Regions from separate parts of the Ectobacillus soli genome, predicted to be linked through region 1. Evidence: riboswitches for the same ligand, from Rfam matches in the RefSeq annotation. Region 1 holds a riboswitch; each other region holds the start of a gene.
The links. Region 1 has a riboswitch for S-adenosylmethionine ahead of ACAN53_RS12325 (alpha/beta hydrolase). Riboswitches for the same ligand answer to the same signal wherever they lie in the genome.
Positions count from the first base shown of each region.

Region 2: linked by a shared signal. The riboswitch ahead of ACAN53_RS05060 (O-methyltransferase) and the one ahead of ACAN53_RS12325 (alpha/beta hydrolase) in region 1 are both predicted to bind S-adenosylmethionine.
Region 3: linked by a shared signal. The riboswitch ahead of ACAN53_RS05245 (MetQ/NlpA family ABC transporter substrate-binding protein) and the one ahead of ACAN53_RS12325 (alpha/beta hydrolase) in region 1 are both predicted to bind S-adenosylmethionine.

Region 1 is NZ_JBGJZM010000002.1:89,776-96,509, forward strand. It holds gene ACAN53_RS12315 (YitT family protein) at 190-1,083, shown strand; gene ACAN53_RS12320 (GNAT family N-acetyltransferase) at 1,195-2,733, opposite strand; SAM riboswitch class I at 3,052-3,154, shown strand; gene ACAN53_RS12325 (alpha/beta hydrolase) at 3,222-3,995, shown strand; gene ACAN53_RS12330 (GTP pyrophosphokinase) at 4,031-4,726, opposite strand; gene ACAN53_RS12335 (oxidoreductase) at 4,936-5,988, opposite strand; gene ACAN53_RS12340 (NAD(P)-dependent oxidoreductase) at 6,538-6,734, shown strand, end outside.
Region 2 is NZ_JBGJZM010000001.1:962,711-969,444, forward strand. It holds gene cysT (sulfate ABC transporter permease subunit CysT) at 1-444, shown strand, start outside; gene ACAN53_RS05040 (sulfate ABC transporter permease subunit) at 441-1,238, shown strand; gene ACAN53_RS05045 (sulfate/molybdate ABC transporter ATP-binding protein) at 1,244-2,332, shown strand; gene ACAN53_RS05050 (sulfate ABC transporter substrate-binding protein) at 2,364-3,434, shown strand; gene ACAN53_RS05055 (MgtC/SapB family protein) at 3,536-4,237, opposite strand; SAM riboswitch class I at 4,497-4,610, shown strand; gene ACAN53_RS05060 (O-methyltransferase) at 4,714-5,295, shown strand; gene tnpA (IS200/IS605 family transposase) at 5,272-5,622, opposite strand; gene ACAN53_RS05070 (hypothetical protein) at 5,589-6,146, shown strand; gene ACAN53_RS05075 (DUF4395 domain-containing protein) at 6,296-6,727, opposite strand.
Region 3 is NZ_JBGJZM010000001.1:998,167-1,004,900, reverse strand. It holds gene ACAN53_RS05255 (LLM class flavin-dependent oxidoreductase) at 1-949, opposite strand, end outside; gene ACAN53_RS05250 (M20 family metallopeptidase) at 1,014-2,228, opposite strand; gene ACAN53_RS05245 (MetQ/NlpA family ABC transporter substrate-binding protein) at 2,244-3,068, opposite strand; SAM riboswitch class I at 3,315-3,420, opposite strand; gene ACAN53_RS05240 (aldo/keto reductase) at 3,586-4,575, opposite strand; gene ACAN53_RS05235 (hypothetical protein) at 4,664-5,428, opposite strand; gene ACAN53_RS05230 (hypothetical protein) at 5,557-5,871, shown strand; gene ACAN53_RS05225 (class I SAM-dependent methyltransferase) at 5,940-6,656, opposite strand.

The DNA of each region.
Region 1 (6,734 bases):
TAACATTTTAGTAATTCCCAACATGTAAACAAAAAATCTGCTATACATATGCAGTTCATCACATATATCCCGTTAGAAAATGCAAGAAAATTTTTAAAATTACGTCTAAATCAAAAATAGTTGTATTAATTGGAAAAAAGATTTATTCTCGTGATGTAGTAAAAAAAGAACTTGGAGATGACAATTTTTATGGCACAATTAGGCGATGCCGACTTCGTTCCCGAGACTGCTTTGTTATCCGCACCTATCCTGAAAACAAGACACGCAGAGCTTATTATTCAACTAGCTGTCATTTTTATTGCATCTATTTTATATGCGATATCGATGAATATGTTTTTTATTCCTCACAAAATGATTAGTGGTGGCTTTGCGGGAATCGGAATGATTATCGGATACGTAGCGCATTACAATATTGGAACATTAATATTAATTTTAAACGTACCTTTATTCTTTTTAAGTTACAAATACTTAGGAAAAAAAATTACGTATTTAACCATTTATTTTATTGTGATATCAACTATTGCCATGGCAGTTATTCCTGTACAACAGCTTTCCCATGATATTTTACTCTCATCCATTTTTGGTGGTATTTTATGCGGAGCATCCACTGGTATCGTTTTCCGCTACGCTTCTTCTACAGGCGGCTTCGATGTGATTGGATTGATTTTGGCAAAAAACAAAGATGTATCCATAGGTGAGCTTATTTTTATATTCAACTGCTTCCTTCTAGTGGTTGCTGGATTTATTTTTGGATGGGATATTACACTATATACGTTAATTAGTAGATTTGTAGTAGGGAAAGTTACCGATACCATTCATACCAAGCATATTAAGCTTACTGTTATGATTGTAACGGAGCAGGGCATAGATGTGAAACAAGCATTACTTAATCAATGCATACGCGGCATTACGATGGTAGACGCTGTTGGAGCCTATACAGATCATGTTAAAAAAGTAATCTATACAGTTATAACTCGGTACGAATTAGGTGAGGTAAAACGCCTTGTCCGCCAAGTAGATCCTACTGCATTTATTAATATTACAGAAACGGTAGAAGTAGTGGGACGTTTTAAACGAGTATAAGGGAGATTTGTAAGGTAATTACTACTATCATAGTATAAACAGAGACGATTATCTAGAACATCTTAACAGAACAAGATGCTAGATAATCGTCTCTTTGTTTTATTCCTCATCTTACTTCTTATACTGAAGGGAATAAATATCACGTCTGCGGTCCTTTATCTGACGAACTGTACCAGATTGTCGTTGTCTCCGCAAAATTTCTAAATCTACATCTCCTATTACTACCATTTCAATGTTTGGATTGCATTCTCCTACGATACCGTCGCGTGCAAATTCAAAATCTGATGGGGAGAAAATGGCGGACTGTGCATATTGAATATCCATATTTTCAGCCTGCGGCAGGTTACCTACTGTCCCTGCAATAACCGTATATACTTGATTTTCGACGGCTCGTGCTTGGGAGCAATACCGAACACGTAAATACCCTTGGCGGTCTTCTGTGCAAAATGGTGTGAAAATAATTCGTGCCCCCTGATCAACTGCGATACGTGCAAGCTCCGGAAATTCGATATCATAACAAATTTGGATCGCAATTTTCCCACAATCCGTATCGAATACTTTTACCTCATCACCTTCACTAATGCCCCACCATTTTGTCTCATTAGGTGTTACATGTAACTTATATTGCTTTTCAATCGTTCCATTTCGGCGGAACAGATAGGCAATATTGTATATTTTCCCATCCTCTTCGACAAAATGAGAGCCACCAATAATATTAACATTATACTTTACAGCTAAATCTGTAAACAAACTGATATAACTCTCGGTATACTCTGTAATTCGTTGCACCGCTAAGCTAGGGGCTTTTTCATGCATAAATGACATCAACTGCGTCGTAAAGATTTCTGGAAATACGGCAAAATCAGAATCTGCATCAGATGCAACACCTGTGTAGTATTCCACTTGCGTTGCAAATTCATCAAAGGAATGAATTTGCTTCATCATATATTGGACCGCACAAATCCGCACGGGAAACGATGTTTTATAATAGCGCTTCGTATTCGGCTGATAATCTACGTTATTCCATTCCATTAATGTGGCGTATCGCTTCGATGCCTTATCATCGGGCAAGTATCCTGGGTTAATCCGCATTAACGTGAAGCCGTTTAATGCTTGAAACGATAAAACAGGATCGTATATTTTGTGCAGAATAACCTCATCAACATATTCTCTTGGAGATAATGTATCCGAATATTTATGATAATTGGGGATCCGTCCCCCAATAATTATGCTTTTTAAATTGAGGCGACGAGCTAAATCCTTACGTGCTTCATACAATCGATACCCGATTTTCATGCGACGATAGGCAGGATGTACCATAACCTCAATTCCATACATGTTATAGCCATCCGGATTATGATTCGTTATATATCCGTTATCTGTAATATCATCCCATGTGTGACGATCATCATATTCATCAAAGTTAATGAGCAGGCTAGAGCAAGAACCAATAATCTCTCCCTCAAACTCTGCACAGAATTGGCCTTCTTGGAAATGTTCCAAGTGACTCTCCAATTGTGCCCTTGTCCATGGCTCCATTCCAGGAAAGCAGGAAGCCTGCATGGCAATAATACTATCGATATCTCGATACTCAATATTTCGAATTAAAATTTTCTTCTCAAACTTTTTTAAATCTAATTGATCGGACATACTATGAACTCCTTTTTATTCCGTTCTCTTTCATAATTTCTCTATTATAAATACGGTTTACACTTAGTAGTATACCTCATTTTACCTATTATGATTTTATGAGACGAATCATATGACTACAATTTTAATTACAACCATGCGTTTATAATCAAAATACCACGAGCATAAAGTGAAACTTCTCACCGCGGGGTTCAAAAGCCTTCTTAATACGGGATAAAATTACTTTATATACCTTTATCCTATGTTGACTTTACTGACACGAGATGATAGGATAATAAAAACAAACTAAACCGATTGGAATTAAAAATACAACTGTATATATTATCAAGAGTGAACGAGAGATCTGGCTTGATGACTTCACAGCAACCTCCCCTAGGAAAGGTGCTTCTACCAGCAAAGCAGATGCTTTGGTTGATAAAATGGTACCACTCTTTTTGCAACCAAATGCAGGAAGGGTTTTTTATTTTACTAAAAAGGAGACATGTACATTGAAGAAATCCTATTCTATACTACCAGGAGCAGAACCGTTTTTCTTTAAAGGCAATGAAATTGGTATTTTAGTTTCACACGGATTTAATGGTACACCGCAAAGTATGCGATACGTTGGCGAAAGGCTTGCGGAAAGAGGATTTACGGTGTTAGGTGTTAGATTAGCAGGACACGGTACGCATTACGAAGATTTGGAGCGATGTTACTATGAGGACTGGATTCGAAGCCTTGAAGAAGGATATGAATTCCTTGCAAAACATTGTAAGTCTATTTATATCGTCGGACAATCCATGGGCGCCACTCTTGCCCTCACGCTTGCCCAATCCCATACATGTGCTGGCGTTATCAGTATTAATGCTGCATTCTCAGTTCCGTGCTATGAAGTCTATGATGCTACGAATTCGCCTAAATATATTGACGAATCAGCTCCCGATATGAAAGATTCCTCTGTGTATGAAATCGTCTATGATACCGTTCCCGTTTCATCCATTTTGCAGCTCCTTCGTCTCATTCCATTTGCGAAAGCAAGACTCTCCTCGGTTCATTGTCCCGTCTTGCTATTGCATTCAGAAGAAGATCATGTCGTACCAGCCCATTCTGCATATCAAGTCTATGATGCCATCGGCTCTTCACAAAAAAAATTCATACCTTTAACAAATTCATATCACGTTGCCTCCATGGATTTCGATAAAGATAAGATTGTAAACTACTGCACACAATTTATCGAAGGAAAATTAAGCCTTCCTACTTCCTACAAGGCATCCACTGTCTAAAAAACGAGCATCGGAATAATCCGATGCTCGTTTTTTTACATAAGACTAAGAAGAGAACCTTCATTGACCTTCTTCTTAGACGAATCTTTCCGATCTTTCCGATCTTTATCTTTTATTTCATCCATTTCCTCTTTAAGCCGTTTCATTTTCGCATCCAAATATTGAATCATTTCTGCGGTCTCTTTTAATTGGTCAGTCAAATGTTTCGGAACTGTTTGATCAAATTTGTAATAAATCTTATGCTCCAGGCTTGCCCAGAAATCCATCGCTACGGTTCGAATTTGAATTTCCACCTTCACATGCTCAGTTCGTGTGGAAAGAAACACTGGCACTTCCACAATAAGATGCAGACTCTGATAACCATTTGGCTTTGGATGCTTAATATAATCCTTTACACGTAACACTTTAATATCATCTTGACCCTGAACAATATCATAAATTTTATAAATATCGGAAACAAAGGAGCATGTGACACGAAAACCAGCGATATCATGAATATGCCCTTTCGCATTCTCCACTGTAATAGCAAGTCCTTTCCGTTCTAGCTTACTTACAATGCTTTCAGGGCTTTTAATTCTTGATTTAATATGTTCGATTGGATTGTGCTGATGTACAAATTGAAATTCTTCATTTAAAATCGTTAATTTCGTATCCATTTCATCTAACGCAAATTTATATACAAATAAGAAATTTGTCCATTCTGCAATTTGATCTTGAATGATGTGTTGCATAACAGGTATCACCTTTTCTCTTATTTTCTGATACTATTTTCACTGTATCAGAATACAGTGAACTTTGCATGAAATCTGTATGAATAGTTCATGACAAATTCATTGCAAAATCCGCTAATTTAACGTCACATTGTTGCTAGTATGTACGGATCATTCTTTCTCTTGCAGGATTTTAGTAATCGCATCCCTAACGAGTTGATGATCCCTTCTTAGGATAACCTAGAAACCGTAACCGTACGGCGCTCCCGACTACTTTGCATAGCTGCATGGATAATTGTAATCGTCTGTAAGCCGTCATCTGCCGTAACTGGATTCGATTTTCCAAAGCGTATATGCTCATAAATGCCCTGGTAATAGGCTGCATAATTGCCTTGCACCGTTGCGATTCGTTGCTCCGTCATCGTCCCGTCCTCTTCTGTTATCAGTCGCCCATACATATCCGGTTCATCTTTACCAAAATCTTTACCCAACGGGTTTTCTCCAGCTCTTAACTTACTTTCCTGTATATCGAGCCCATACTTTATATAACTTCCTTTACTACCATGTATGAGAAATTTTGGTCCTTGTCCCATTACAATGGATCCGGAATGAAGTACAACACGTAAGTTTTCGTAACCCATTATAATATGAAAATAATCATCGACCTCCCCGCCTTTTCGCTGGGCGAACACATCGGCCATCACAAACTGTGGCATCCCGAACAGATGCAAGGCTTGGTCAATTAAATGTGAGCCTAAATCATATAACATACCTGCTCCCTTACCTATTTTTTCCCTCCAGCGATCACGCACATGAGGACGAAAACGATCAAAATGTGCTTCGTACGTCGTAATTTCTCCTACTATACCCTTTTGTATTAATTTTTTTATCGTCAGAAAATCATTATCCCAACGTCTATTTTGATACACGCTGAGCATTACACCTTTCTTCTTTGCAAGTGAAATTAATTCAACTGCCTCACTTGGTTCAATAACCATTGGCTTTTCTACAATGACATGCTTTTCATGTAGAATACTTTCTTTTGCCATTTCATAATGCAGGCTATTCGGCGTCGTAATGACAACCAACTCAATTGAATCATCTTGCAAAATTTCATCGATTGTAGAAACAACCCTGACATTTCCCATATCACGGTGAACCCGCATAGCATCACTCGACATGATAGCTACTAGCTCAAATTCATCTAACACACGTAAAAACGGTGCATGAAAGGTTGCCCCTGAAAATCCATATCCGATTAGACCGACTTTAATTGCATTCATTTCATTTCCTCCTCCGTTCCATCTGCTATAATCAGTTTTACATCATATGTTTCTAGTTGTTCCTGTAATTCTACTGGCGGTGCTTCGTCCGTAATGACGACATGAATACTTTGTAAACTTTCTACTGTATGTAAAAATACCTTCTGAAATTTCGAATGATCTGTTACCTGCTTGAATCATCTCTTTTTTTCACATAGGCTTACTCTTTAGCATCCCCATAATCCGTTGTAATCTTTCTCGTTGCAGCATAGCAATCCTCCATCCCCTGTTTACGCTCAGCGTATCGATTTCCCTTACAAAATCCAAGTAAAAAACTTAAAATTTTATAAAATATAATTTTAAAATAGACTATAAAAATTTATTGTGAGATTATATCCCATAAATAGATAAATATTAACAAAAGTATAGGTATAATATAGATTAATACTTATTTTAAAATGGTCATTCCGCCTATTTCATTAGGCTTTGTAAAGTAATCTAGGCTATTTTCTTGCAATAGCCATCAAAAAGTCGGTACAGTAGAAAAAATCATACTAGGAGTGGATTTCATTGAAGGAATTAAAACGAATTGCATTTTTAGGGCTTGGAAATATGGGCGAACCGATGGCAAATATACTGCTTAAGGCAGGCTATTCGGTTACAATTATGCCTCATCGTCGCATGGAACCAGCGCAGCGCTTAGAAGCAGTAGGTGCTGCCATTGCCTCGTCGAAAGAAGAACTCGTAGAAAACGCAGACATGATGAT
Region 2 (6,734 bases), on a different contig from region 1:
TGGCTCAATTCCACCGGCATCAATCTGCTTTACAATCAATCCTCAATTGTTATCGGCATGGTTTTTATTACGTTTCCATTTGTAATTCGAACCGTACAGCCGATGATCGAGCAGTTCGATCCGTTTGAAGAAGAGGCAAGTTTTACGCTGGGAGCAGGCAAAGTGTTTACTTTTTTTCACGTACTGCTTCCTTCCATTGTTCCTGGTATTATAGCTGGAAGTATGTTGTCCTTTTCCAGGGCATTGGCAGAATTCGGTGCTATCTCGCTTATTTCTGGTAACATTCCGGGAAAAACACAGGTTGCTTCAGTGTACATTTATGGTGAGATTGAAAACTATAACATTCAGGGCGCGGCCGCTGTTTCTATTGTGCTGATAACCATTTCTTTAGTCGTCTTATGGCTGGTCAATGTATTTCAAAAAAGGAGGGGCACGAAAGCATGAGAAGAATTTTTATTGCTATCACTGTATTTTTGTTTGTTCTGATTCTCATTCTGCCTTTTTCCAGTATTGTATTTGGGGCTTTTTCAACAGGGTTCGGTCCGTTTTTCGAAGCTTTGAAGCGTCCGGAAGCTATTCATGCCTTAACAGTAAGTCTGATTATCGTAATTATAGTCACATTTCTGAATACCGTAATTGGCATTTTGCTTTCACTAGAAATTGTGCGCGGTACCTGGATATCAAAATGGCTTCGTCCCTTGGTCAATACCATCATCGATTTACCGTTTGCCGTTTCTCCCGTAATCGGTGGCTTGATGATTATCCTGCTTTTTGGACCAAATACGCTGTTAGGTGCTTTTTTTGAAAACTCCGGAATGAAAATCGTTTATGCACTTCCCGGTATGGTAATGGCAACGGTTTTTGTCACATTCCCGCTGATGATTCGCGAGATTGTTCCCGTTCTATCGGAACTTGGAGTGACTTCCGAAGAAGCTTCTGCTACTTTGGGTGCCAGTCCAATCCGTACCTTTTTTCGTGTAACTTGGCCTTCCATTCGCTGGGCAGTATATTATGGGCTGGTGCTTACGGTTGCAAGATCAGTCGGTGAATTTGGTGCCGTGCTCGTCGTGTCAGGTAATATCATCAATCAGACACAAACAGCAACCACGTTGGTTTATCAAGACTCCGTCGATTTTCATACGGTTGCAGCTAACAGTGTCGCACTGCTGCTCGGACTCTTTTCCGTCACGGTCCTTCTGTTTTTGGAATGGATGAAAAAAAGAAAGGAAGTTGAATGAATCTTATGGACATTGAAGTGAAAGAGTTAGAAAAACATTTCGGGGAGTTTCAAGCGATACATAAAGCCAGTTTTCGGATTCAAAAAGGACATCTGGTCGGACTATTGGGTCCAAGTGGAGGTGGCAAGACTTCCATTTTACGTATGCTCGCCGGTCTAGAGCAACCGAATTCCGGTGAAATCTTTTTTAATGGCAAGCTAGCCAATTCATTATCCGTACAAGAACGCGGGATTGGATTTGTCTTTCAAAACTACGCCTTGTTCAAGCATATGACAGTCTTTGAAAATATAGCGTATGGGCTGAAGGTAAAAAAGCAGAGAGGTAGTGTAATTAAGGAACGCATTTTCTATCTTCTCAAACTGATGGGACTGGAAGGTACCGAAAACAAATACCCGGACCAACTTTCAGGCGGGCAACGACAACGTGTTGCCTTTGCACGTGCGCTTGCACCAGAACCAAAACTGCTACTACTCGACGAACCGTTTGCCGCAATAGACGCGAAAATTCGTAAGGAGCTACGTCTGTGGCTACGTAATTTGATTAGTGAATTCGGTATCACTACGATTTTTGTGACACATGATCAAGACGAAGCAATCGAGGTTGCGGATCAAATTATTATCGTCCAAAAAGGAACAATTGAGCAGCAGGGCACACCTTGGGAAATATACAATAAGCCGGCTTCGGCATTCGTCGCATCTTTTATCGGCGAATCAAATAAGCTTGATGTTCCAATATTACTTCAAGGTTTTCAAGAATTGTTAGACTATCAGAATGGTGATCAATGGAAATCAGGTGTTCAAGTACTGATTCGTCCGGAAGCGATTGAGGTCCTCCCGGAAAACACATCGTATCTTGCTAGTGCCATGGAGGCAGGCACTGTCACGCATGTGCACTTTCGCGGTGATTCCTGGTATCTGGAAATCAAGCTTGCAAATGACACTAGGTTATTTGCCTTCCAAGCAATCAATCAAAAGGTGTTCCAGCCAGGAGACAAGATTAATATTTTAATTCATCAGCTCTCAGTGTTTACACCTATAGAAACCCGTGTGTTGGAAAATCGATCCAAAATTGATCCAATGCCTGTTTTCATATAAGCAATCATTTATTTATAAGGAGATGAAATGTATGACAAAGAAACAGATTTATTCATTTTTCACAATACTTATTTTACTTGTAGCAGTGGTGCTTTCCGGTTGCTCTTCTTCTAGTAAAACAAATAGTTCTGAAACAGCCGGCACATCGGCTTCTAAAGACAACGGTACCGTCACATTAACTATCGGTGGTTATTCTACAATCAAGGATGAATTTGAAGCGATATTTCCTTTGTTTCAAAAGGAATGGAAGAATAAGACTGGTCAAACTGTGGAATTCAAAGAGTCCTATCAAGCATCTGGAGCGCAGGCTCAGAACATTACAAATGGCTTTGAGGCAGATATCGCCGCTCTTTCACTTGAAGGAGATATCGACAAGATTGTAAAGGCAGGATTGATTACTCACGATTGGAAAAGTGCACCACATAGTGGCATTATTACCAAGTCAATCGCAGCATTCGGAGTACGTGAGGGGAATCCAAAGGGCATTAAGGATTGGTCGGACTTAACGAATCCAGGCGTTCAAGTTTTAGTTCCTAACCCGAAAACTTCTGGTGGCGCCAAATGGGATGTAAATGCCATTTATGGAGCAGGGTTAAAAATATCGGAAGAAAAAACAGGGAAACAAGATCCTGCTGAGGCCAAGGTATTACTTAGTAAAGTATATAAAAATGTAAAATCACTGGATAAAAGTGGCGAGGAATCAATGTCTACATTTGATAAAGGAGTTGGCGACGTCATCATTACTTATGAAAATGAACTGATTGACCGCATCAAAAAGGGAAATAAGTATGAGGAAATCGTGCCTCAATATACGACCTCAATTGAAAATCCAGCTTCTATTGTCGATAAGTATGTTGATAAGCACGGTACCCGAAAAGTTGCTGAAGCATTTTTGGAATTTCTGTGGACACCGGATGCACAAAAGATATTTGTCCAAAGCGGGTTCCGCTCAGTTGATCCAGACGTGGCTAAAGCCAATGCCAACACATACAAACAACCTGCAGGATTATTCGATACTAATTATCTGGGCGGCTGGAGTAAAGTTGGGAAAGACCTTTATGGCGATGGTGGTATTTGGGATCAAGTTGTTGCCGGGAAGTAATGATTACGTTCATAATTCGAATTTCAAAGGGGTTTGCGTTTTTTGTAGGTTATGAATACAAGGAATGTAACGAAGTAAAGAAGTACTGATTTCAGTACTTCTTAATCCCCTTCTTGTTCAGAAAGAGTTTTCCATCCAATTGCAGTAACGTCGTGTTCCAGACTTAACTTACCAACAATTTGTTCTATTAAAAGAGCTTTCGATTTATCACTATGAAGCAATGCTCTTACGGATACTTTGCTTCCGCTTTCGATTTCTTCACTGTACATTTCTTGTAACGCAAGTCCCTCTGATAGTATCATCCGAGACAGTGCCTCTCGAATGCTTGCTTCATGTTCATCTAAGCAGGATATTGTAATTTCATAGAATAGGTTTTCTTGTGAAAGAGCTTTCGATTTTTTATTCATAAATAACGCAACTGGACGGAGGAGGATATTTGCTAACACGACACCTATAGCTCCTATAATACTTACTTTTATAAAACCTGCTCCAACTAACGTTCCTACGGCCGCAGAACACCATAATGTAGCAGCTGTATTTAATCCACGTACAGTAAACCCTTCTCGCATAATAACACCTGCGCCTAAAAAACCGATGCCGCTAACCACTTGGGCGGCAATTCGAGTTTGACTGTTATCTCCTGGTGTCAAAACAGATAAAATGACGAATAAACATGCTCCCAGTGAAACAAGAGCATTTGTACGTATGCCGGCCATACGGTGTCGCCACTGACGTTCTGTACCAATACATGCACCAGTGAGTATAGCTATAAAGAGCCGAATTACCATGTCTTGCCATGGCATATGTATCATCTCCATACTATATTTGTATTATATAAGGAAGATAACATGATTTCTAATCAATACCCGTATTATGAAGGAATCAGTTAGGAAGCGTCAACTGTTTTCAATATTTTACCGGATATATCAAGCAAGAATGAATAATAAATATACTTGTATAATAGGGGGCTTTAATTGACGAATATGTTGAATAGGTATATTATTAAGAGCAAATCGATAGAAAGTGTATCGTACATACAATTTTCAAATATTGAATATGAAATTCTTATCTAGAGAGGTGGAGGGATAGGCCCTGCGAAACCTCAGCAACCCCTAGTACGTATAGGAAGGTGCTAATTCCAACAGAGTAACTTTTGTTTGCTCTGAAAGATAAGAGGTCGAAAATGTTAGCTCGTGGCCTCTTATAAAAGAGGCCACTTTTTATTTTTTACATGTCATTCGTATACCTATAACAGATTAATAGGAGGGAGTTGTTCAATATGGAAAAAGAGACGTTGATGAAGTCACCAGATATTTACGGTAAAATTGTAGCACATTCGAAATTACTAGGATTTCATCAGTCATGTGATACGAAAACAGGATTTTTATTAAAAGGGCTAGCAGCATCAAAAGCACACGGAACATTTTTAGAGCTTGGGACAGGAGCTGGTGCATCTGCAGCTTGGATTGTTGACGGAATGGACCAAGAGAGTACACTTATTTCAGTGGATATTGATCCTGCGCTTCAAAAAATAGCACACACGTATTTAGGAGACGATAAACGCGTTACATTTCGTTGTGAAGATGCAGCTGTCTTTATTCGAAATATGGAGGAGACGTTTGATTTTATTTTTGCAGATACATGGCCAGGAAAATTTGAACTTTTGGATAAGACGTTAGATCATTTAAATGTAGGTGGATTTTACGTCATTCATGATTTACTTCCTGATATGAGCGTGCCCGAGGAGTACCGTGTGAAAGCACCAAAGCTCATACATAAGTTACGTGAAAGAAGTGATTTAGTCATAACAGAAGTAGATTGGGGTACTGGTATTCTTTTAGCGATAAAGACAACTGAATAGATTGTTCTTTGAACAAAAATAGGCGATGCATTCCCCTTCCAAATCTCCGATTTGGTGGGGTTTAGTCGCCCTCTTATCAACTCTTTTCTTTTTTTCCTTGTCCTCGATGTATTTCTTTATGACATCAATGGTTGCCCCGCCTGTCGATAACACCATGTAACTTTGACTCCAAAAATAAGGTTTCCAGTAAAATTTCTGCAAGTGTTCAGCAAACTCCTTACGGATTAAACGTGAAGTGCCGGTTTTATAGCTATTAATCATTTTAGATAATTGGATTTGAGGGGGAGCATCAAATGATAAATGGATATGGTCGGCTTCTCCATTCATCTCAATCTTATATCATCAACGATACTTGTCACCAAATCATTCAATTTGCCAAAGAGCATAACGCTGATGTTATTGTGTTGGAGTACCTTAAAAAAATGAGAATCCCGAAGGGATTCTATGGAGCCAAGCGTTTACGATTTACATTACGTTACTGGCGCAAAACTGCTATCCAAAACAAGGTAACTGAAATGGCACACTATGTTGGTCTCCGTATTTCCCATATTGTCGCCCGCAATACAAGTGCTTTGGCTTTTGATGGAAGTGGATTTGTCACCCGTAACCCGAAGAAGGATATGGCTACTTTTACAACAGGCAAAGTGTATCATGCTGACCTATCTGCTTCTTACAACATTGGAGCAAGATACTTTATTCGAGAACTCCTTAAACCCTTTTCAGAAATGGAGAGGTTGTCCGTTCAGGCAAAAGTTCCTGAATTGGCAAAAAGAACAAATCAGACCTTATCTTCACTCATTAGTCTTTACTTGGCATTAGAGCCAACAGCGTTGACTCACAGCGAGGTTTAGATCGTATCTAAGATAAGAGAAGCACCTTCCAAGTGCAGTAACATTTGGTGGGTGAGGTTCACTATGTAATGCATCTAACTTAATGTTATTTACACGAACAAAAGGCTGGAAATAAAATAATCCCTCCATATATAGAAGGGATTATTTTATTAAGATTGTTTTATAGATTTCCGATAACGGTATTGTAACCATTGATATCGAATAAAGCAACCAATACAAAAACCAAGAATTGCTACAAATGCAGCAATAGCAACCATTATTGTAAAGATATATGCTACAAGCGTCCAGTTTGCAAGATAACTAATTAGTCCACCAGCTAAGCATGCAATTGCAATAATTTGATTGAATTGTTGTTGATCCCAATCTTCAAGAGCATATTCGGACGGTTTTTTTCTTAAAAATAATTTTGCCAAACGCATTACCGGATTAAACTGAAAGAATAGACCCATAAGACCTGCAACTAACGGGAATGCCAGCAACCATGCTTCACCAGAAATCCATGTCGCTACTACGCTTATTACGATAAACCATTGATTCGTTCTAACTAGAGGACGAGGAATAGACCGAACTGTTTGTGACATTTTATTC
Region 3 (6,734 bases), on a different contig from region 1:
GATCGACTCCAACACGTTCGAATGCTAGGATTTGATCAGCAATTTGCTCTGGGGTTCCAATTAAATTCGGACGCAAACCACGATTTGAAACAGAATAATCATATAGCTTCACTTGTTGTTCAAGATGAGATTTGCTTACGAAATCATCGTAACCTGCATAACCACTAGAATCCTTAATATCCGTAATACGATCTAATTCAGCCTGTGCTTCTTCTGGTGTATCACGGCAAATAACATAAGCTGCCATACCAAATGTTTCAAACGGTGGTTTCCCCGCATTTTTACGACGTAGTTTCATATCAGCCACTTTCACTTCAATTTCTTCAGGAGTGCCACCATGCATTACATATGCATCCGTACCATTTACAATTACATTCTTACCTTTTTCACTCTCTCCACCTGCATAAAGGAGTGGATACGGTCGTTGAACAGGCTTAGGAGACAGTTTAGCATTTTCAATCGTATAATACTTACCATTATAACTAAATGTATCCTCTGTCCATAGTCCCTTTATAATATCTACAAATTCTTTTGTACGATCATATCGTTCATCATGTTCTGTAAATATACCGCCGTATTGACGCGCTTCCTCTGCCCACCATGCAGACACAATATTTAGTGAAAATCTTCCGTTACATATTTGATCGATGTTTGCTGCCATTTTTGCAATAACTGCTGGGTTGTGGTATCCAGGACGAATAGCAGTTAAAATTTCAATCCGTTCGGTTACCGCTGCAAGTGCTGCTGCTGTTGTCCACGCTTCTAATGAATCCTGATCAGGTCCTTTAATGTCATTTAAATATAGTTCTGCTATAAGAGTAACATCAAACCCCCATTTTTCACCAGATTGTATTACTGATTTTGCATACTCAAACGTCGCCGGCATATTTTCGTCCTCTACATTGCGAAGCCATCCTCCAAAAATCGGAAGCCAAAATCCATATTTCATAACTATTTCCCCTCTCTGTTTGCAAGTAAATACTAGAATAGAAAAAATAAATACTTCAATTAACCTACTGTACTATTTGCTCAGCTTGCTTTTTTAATTCAAACTCAGCATGGATCTTTTGAAGCAAATCACGATCAATGAGTAATCGATATCCCGTTAAGGCTAGCGCCTTTGCCCCTATAATCAAGGCCTGATCTCCTTGCTGGGAACAAGCAGCCTCACGAAACGCATCTGTATGAGCAACTAAATTATCATTTCCTATTTTTATATACGGATGAATGGTAGGAACTACTTGACTTACATTGCCAGCATCTGTAGATCCAATTCCCGTTCTCCCATCACGAAAAACAACCTCGCCTAGCTGCTCTAATTCATTAGCAACAATTTCATCAAACGTAGAATTTAATAATAGATTATCAATTTTGTTCTGGGTTTGCTCGATTTTTAAGGTTGCTCCGGTAGCAAGCGCTGCTCCTTTTGCAATATTAAACACTTTTTCAGTTACTCTCTCGCAAGCTACTCGGGTGTTTGCACGAATGAAAAAACGTGCGGATGCGTAGGCTGGAATAATATTAGGTGCATCACCGCCATTCGTAATAATACCGTGAATACGGACATCAGCTGATAATTGTTGACGAAGCGCATTTATACCATTAAATAAAGATAGAACTGCATCTAATGCATTGATTCCTTTTTCCGGACATGCAGCTGCGTGAGCCGAGACACCGTAAAAGTGAAAATCAAATGGGTTAACTGCAAGCGATTCACTCGTTGTCGACGTTTTATTATGAGGATGAATCATTAAACATGCAGACACATCTTTGAATAATCCAGCACTCACATAACTTCCCTTTGCACTTCCATTTGGTCCCCCCTCTTCTGCCGGTGTACCAAAAACAACAATTTCTCCTCCGGTCTCATCGATGACCTCAGCTACTGCAATTGCAGCTGCTACACTTGTTGTTCCTATAATATTGTGTCCGCAAGCATGACCAAGTCCAGGAAGTGCATCGTATTCAGCAAGATATCCAAGGGTAGGACCTGGTTTACCAGATTGCTTGCTTGCAATAAAACCTGTTTCATGTCCTGCAATATCTTTTGTGATTTCAAACCCTGCCTGCTCTAAAAGAGCAAGTAAGGTTTGGGAAGCAAAATATTCTTGATTTCCAATTTCAGGATTATTGTGGATAGTATGACTCGTATCAATATATACTGCTTCTGCTCTATTGATATTTTCAATAATTCTATTACGCTGTTCCTCCGCTTGTATTACAGACATATCAGCATCCCCTTTTTACAAGTTTTCAATATCCTTTACAGGAATAGACGTTGGAATTTGAGCCCCTTTATATGTTTCTTTAATGAAATTCGCAACCTCTTCTGTTTGATAAATGGCTACTAGCTTTTTCAAAGTTGGATCATCTTTACGCTTCGTTTGCGTTGCTATGATGTTTATATATGGTTTAGCCGTTTGATCTTCCCTGAAAATCGGATCTTTGCTCGGGTTAAATCCAGCATCAACTGCAATACCATTGTTTATGATGGAAGCTGCAACATCATCCATAGCACGAGGAGTTTGACCTGCAGCCACAGGAGTTATTTTTAAATTTTTAGGGTTTTCTACAATATTTTCTAATCCACCCTTACCATCAAAGCCTTGCTTTAATTTTATAAGCCCTGCTTTTTCTAAAAGAATGAGTCCACGTCCTAAATTTGTTGTGTCATTCGGCACTGCAATTTGATCCCCATTCTTCAAATCCTGTACACTTTTTATTTTTTTAGAATACAAGCCTAAAGGCGCGAGTACTGTCGTTCCAATTGCTGTTAGATCTAGATTACGATCTTTCTTAAAGGAATTGAAATACGCTACCGTTTGAAAAGCATTCACATCTACTTCACCATTGCTAAGTGCAAGGTTTGGTTGGATATAATCTGAAAACTTAACGATTTCAATATTAATACCTTCCTTTTTTGCTTTTTCTTTAACAAAATCCCAAACACGTGTATCAGATCCACTAATACCCACCTTAATTGTTTTTTCTACAGGAGTAGATGTTTTGTTACTGCATCCAGTTACAATTAGTAGAATGCTAGCTAGTACGAATAATAGTTTTTTCATGTTTAATCCCCTTTTCCTTTCATGAGTGAACCTCATAATACTTCTAACTCGTTTTTATTTTCCATAGTTCATATGCAGTAGGGTTATGGTAGGTTGATGTAATCCATGCTTTTTTAAGCTTATGTACATGTAATAATTCAACTCTTCTTTACATGAAGTAATCCCCTACTACAAATAAAAAACCTCTTTCTAGAAAATAGAAAGAGGTTGAAATGTTAACAAAAATATGAAAACATTTATAAACTCTTCTTATCTTCCAAGCACTTTTGCTTGCTGGAATTAGCACAGTATTCAAAGAGAATCCGCTGCCGAGGTATCATAGGGCCAGTCCCTCCACCTCTCTTGATAAGAATTCGGAAAATTTATTATATTTTGTAGAGTGTCTTTATTCTAATAATTTTGTAAAAGAAAGTCAATAGTTTTTACCCATTAATTTTATCGGATTTTACTGAATTTTATCATATGCATAAAAAAAAGAACACCTTGTAGGTGCCTTTCGTTAAATCGTATTCCGATTTTAATTGGCAGTTACCTGCTTTGACATCCTATCTATCTCATTAAGATGCTGTTCCGATAATTTGAATCCAAGCGTCCCGATATTTTCCTCTGCATGTCGAATCTTCGATGCTCCTGGAATCGCCACCACTGTGTCTCCGTGAAAATGAATTAACCAATTTAATGCAATTTGACTGGTTGTTACGTTATATTCTAAAGCTAGTTTATCTAGAAGATCAATGAGTGGCTTTGTTTTTGCAAGACCTGTAGGTTTGAAATAGGATAAATATTTCCGAGGTCCTGTAATTTTTTTCACAAGTTCTGGATTTTTATGAAACTTGCCCGATAATATTCCTTGTTCAAGTGGAGAATACGCAATAATCGTAATGCCTAGCTCTTTAGCAGCATCCATAATACCGTTTTTCTCAATGCGACGATCAAGTAAGCTATACTTCACCTGATTAGAGGCAAGTGGGTATCCGAACTCCTGCAAAACCGTATGAGCTTCCCTCATTTTTGATTCATTAAAATTACTTACGCCTGCATAACGGATTTTTCCTTCCTTTATGAGCGAAGCCATTGCAATTAACTGTGAGCGAACATTTGAAAGTGCATAGGGTTGATGAATTTGATACAAGTCTATTGTGCGGCCTTTTAAAGCATGTATTCGATTATCGATTGTAGCAGTAATACTACTAGCAGATCGAAATAGTGGCCACCACTTCGTTGCAACTAGAGCATCCTTTGCTTCTTCACCAAGCATTACCAAAGCTTCTGCTAATGCTTCCTCTGACTGCCCTTTTCCATATACTTCAGCGGTATCAAACCAATTGATTCCACCTTGCAAACTAGTCTTGACAATGTTACGAATGTCGTCCTGCGATAAAACTGGCCAAAACCGACCTACCATACCGCTCCCTTTACTAAATTGCCAACATCCAAGACCAAGTGCGGAAATCTCCAATTCTGTTTTTCCGAGTGTTCGAAGCGGTATAGCCGTTTGGTTTAGCATTTGTTTCCCCTCATTTCAATTGTGTATGCACAAATAAGCATAGCATAAGTGACCGAAAGAGCGCACTTTAAACACATTATCTCTTGCATCATGAAATTTGGTTTTTCGTCCCTGTTCTTCGTTTTATAAATAGGATAAGGGCAATTAAGAAAACGAGAACAATACTAGCTGCCGTTACAATATGCTGAACATTAGGTACAGTAATCGCCATTGTCACTGTATTTTCACTAGTAGGATCAATTTGCCATTCCAAATCCTTCCCATCAAAAGATACATCATTCGCATTTGAAGTAATTGCTTTGACAGGGAGAGATACTTTCACACGCAAATCAAGGTTTTGTCTGATTTGACTTGCTACAAATGATGGGGCAGACTGAGCAGCCTTAAATTGCTTGTTTATTGTTTGTAATAAATTATTATAATAGCTTGAAATGTTCAGCTTACCCGTAACGTAATACACCGAATAAAAATACTTATCCACTTGCTCTGTATGAAACGAAATAAATTCATTATTTTCAAGTGTTGCTTTAGACGCAGCATGGGCAACACCAGATTGTTTTGGTTCAAGTCCAATACTCTCCAAATGCTTCGATGCCTGAAAACCAAACTCACTTTGGCTTTCAAATGGCTTGATTACAAACCCATTATTGTGTAATTCATCTTCTAGCGTCGTAAATGGATTGTAAGTTCCAATATATGCTTTGACTTGTTGCTCTAGTCCAAATGTTAAATCAGCATCAGCACTTCCATTTTCATGAACCGTAATATGTGCTTGTCCAGATGCACATCCGCTTACTAATATACTTAGAAAACAAATAAGAATGATTGCTAAAAAAGACTTCTTCGAATACATTGAAATCCTCCTTTCACTGGAAATAATGGTCCTTTTAAAAAAGGAGATACGTACATAGTTAGATATACAAACATTATTATAGCAAGTCCATATACTATATGGTAGCTCAAAAGAGAGGAGGAAAAAAGATGAATAAGCAAGATTGTTATCATCTTTGCCATCAATACAATGGCAAAATTGTACACATTCGCGATATAGAGGGTTCCTACCATGTAGGAAGAATTACAAAAATTACAGATAATTCTGTTTGGATTGAGCCCGTTAGCAAGCGACCATACAATGGTGGTTTTGGCTACGGTCCAAGATACAGTGATGAAGATTATTATGGCTATGACAATACCCGATACGATGGGTATGGCTATGATTACAATGGGGAATTCGGCTTAGAACTTGCCTTTGGGTTTATTGTCGGCATTACACTTGCAGCCTTATTCTTTTTTTAATCAATCATAACTACAATTAATAATACTCCCTTCAGTAAGATTATGAACATTACTGAGGGAGACTTCCTTTATTTTTTACATAGGAACGAACGATGACCAAGTACGTGTTGATATTTTGCTATGATTTTTTCATGTTTTTCCAATAAGTCCATATAGGAAGGGGGAATGCTCGGGGAAACGTCCCAACTTGGTACTTCCTGTGCCGAGTGCAACATAGTAGCAATTGTACTCCCCTCAACCATTCTTATATCAGAAAAGCCGGATTGCTGCAAATAATAGTACCACTGCATCGAGGTTAGAAATTCCTTTGTACCATAAACACTACGAAGTTCATCCTGCTCTTCCTGACGGAGTTGTCGTTCCACACACATCTCAATACAAGCTAGATATCCCCCTGGCCGTAAGACACGCCTAAGTTCTGCAATTGTTTGTTGTACGTTTGTAAATGCAATTACTGACTCTGACAAAACAACATCGAATGTTCCGCTGTTAAATGGAAGTGCTTCCACCGTGCCTTGTAGGAGAGAAATCGTTGCACATTCTCTTAAGATATTTTGTTTCGCTTTAGCTATCATAGTTGGATTTAAATCAATTGCCACAGTATGGCACCCATATTTATTTGCAATGTTTATAGCCGTCCTTCCTGTGCCACAACCAGCATCTAATACGGAGCATTGTGAGGAGAGAGGGAGATAGCTAAGTAAGTGGGTGGTTAGAGAAAAGCCTCCCGGATGTGCACTACTTACACCAAGTTGTGCCAATAAATCTAAATACAGATTTTCCACATGAATCACCCTTATTCTAAACTCCTACCATTTGTATGTAGCGAAAAGAAAAATGTGCACAAAAAAACAGGGAGTATA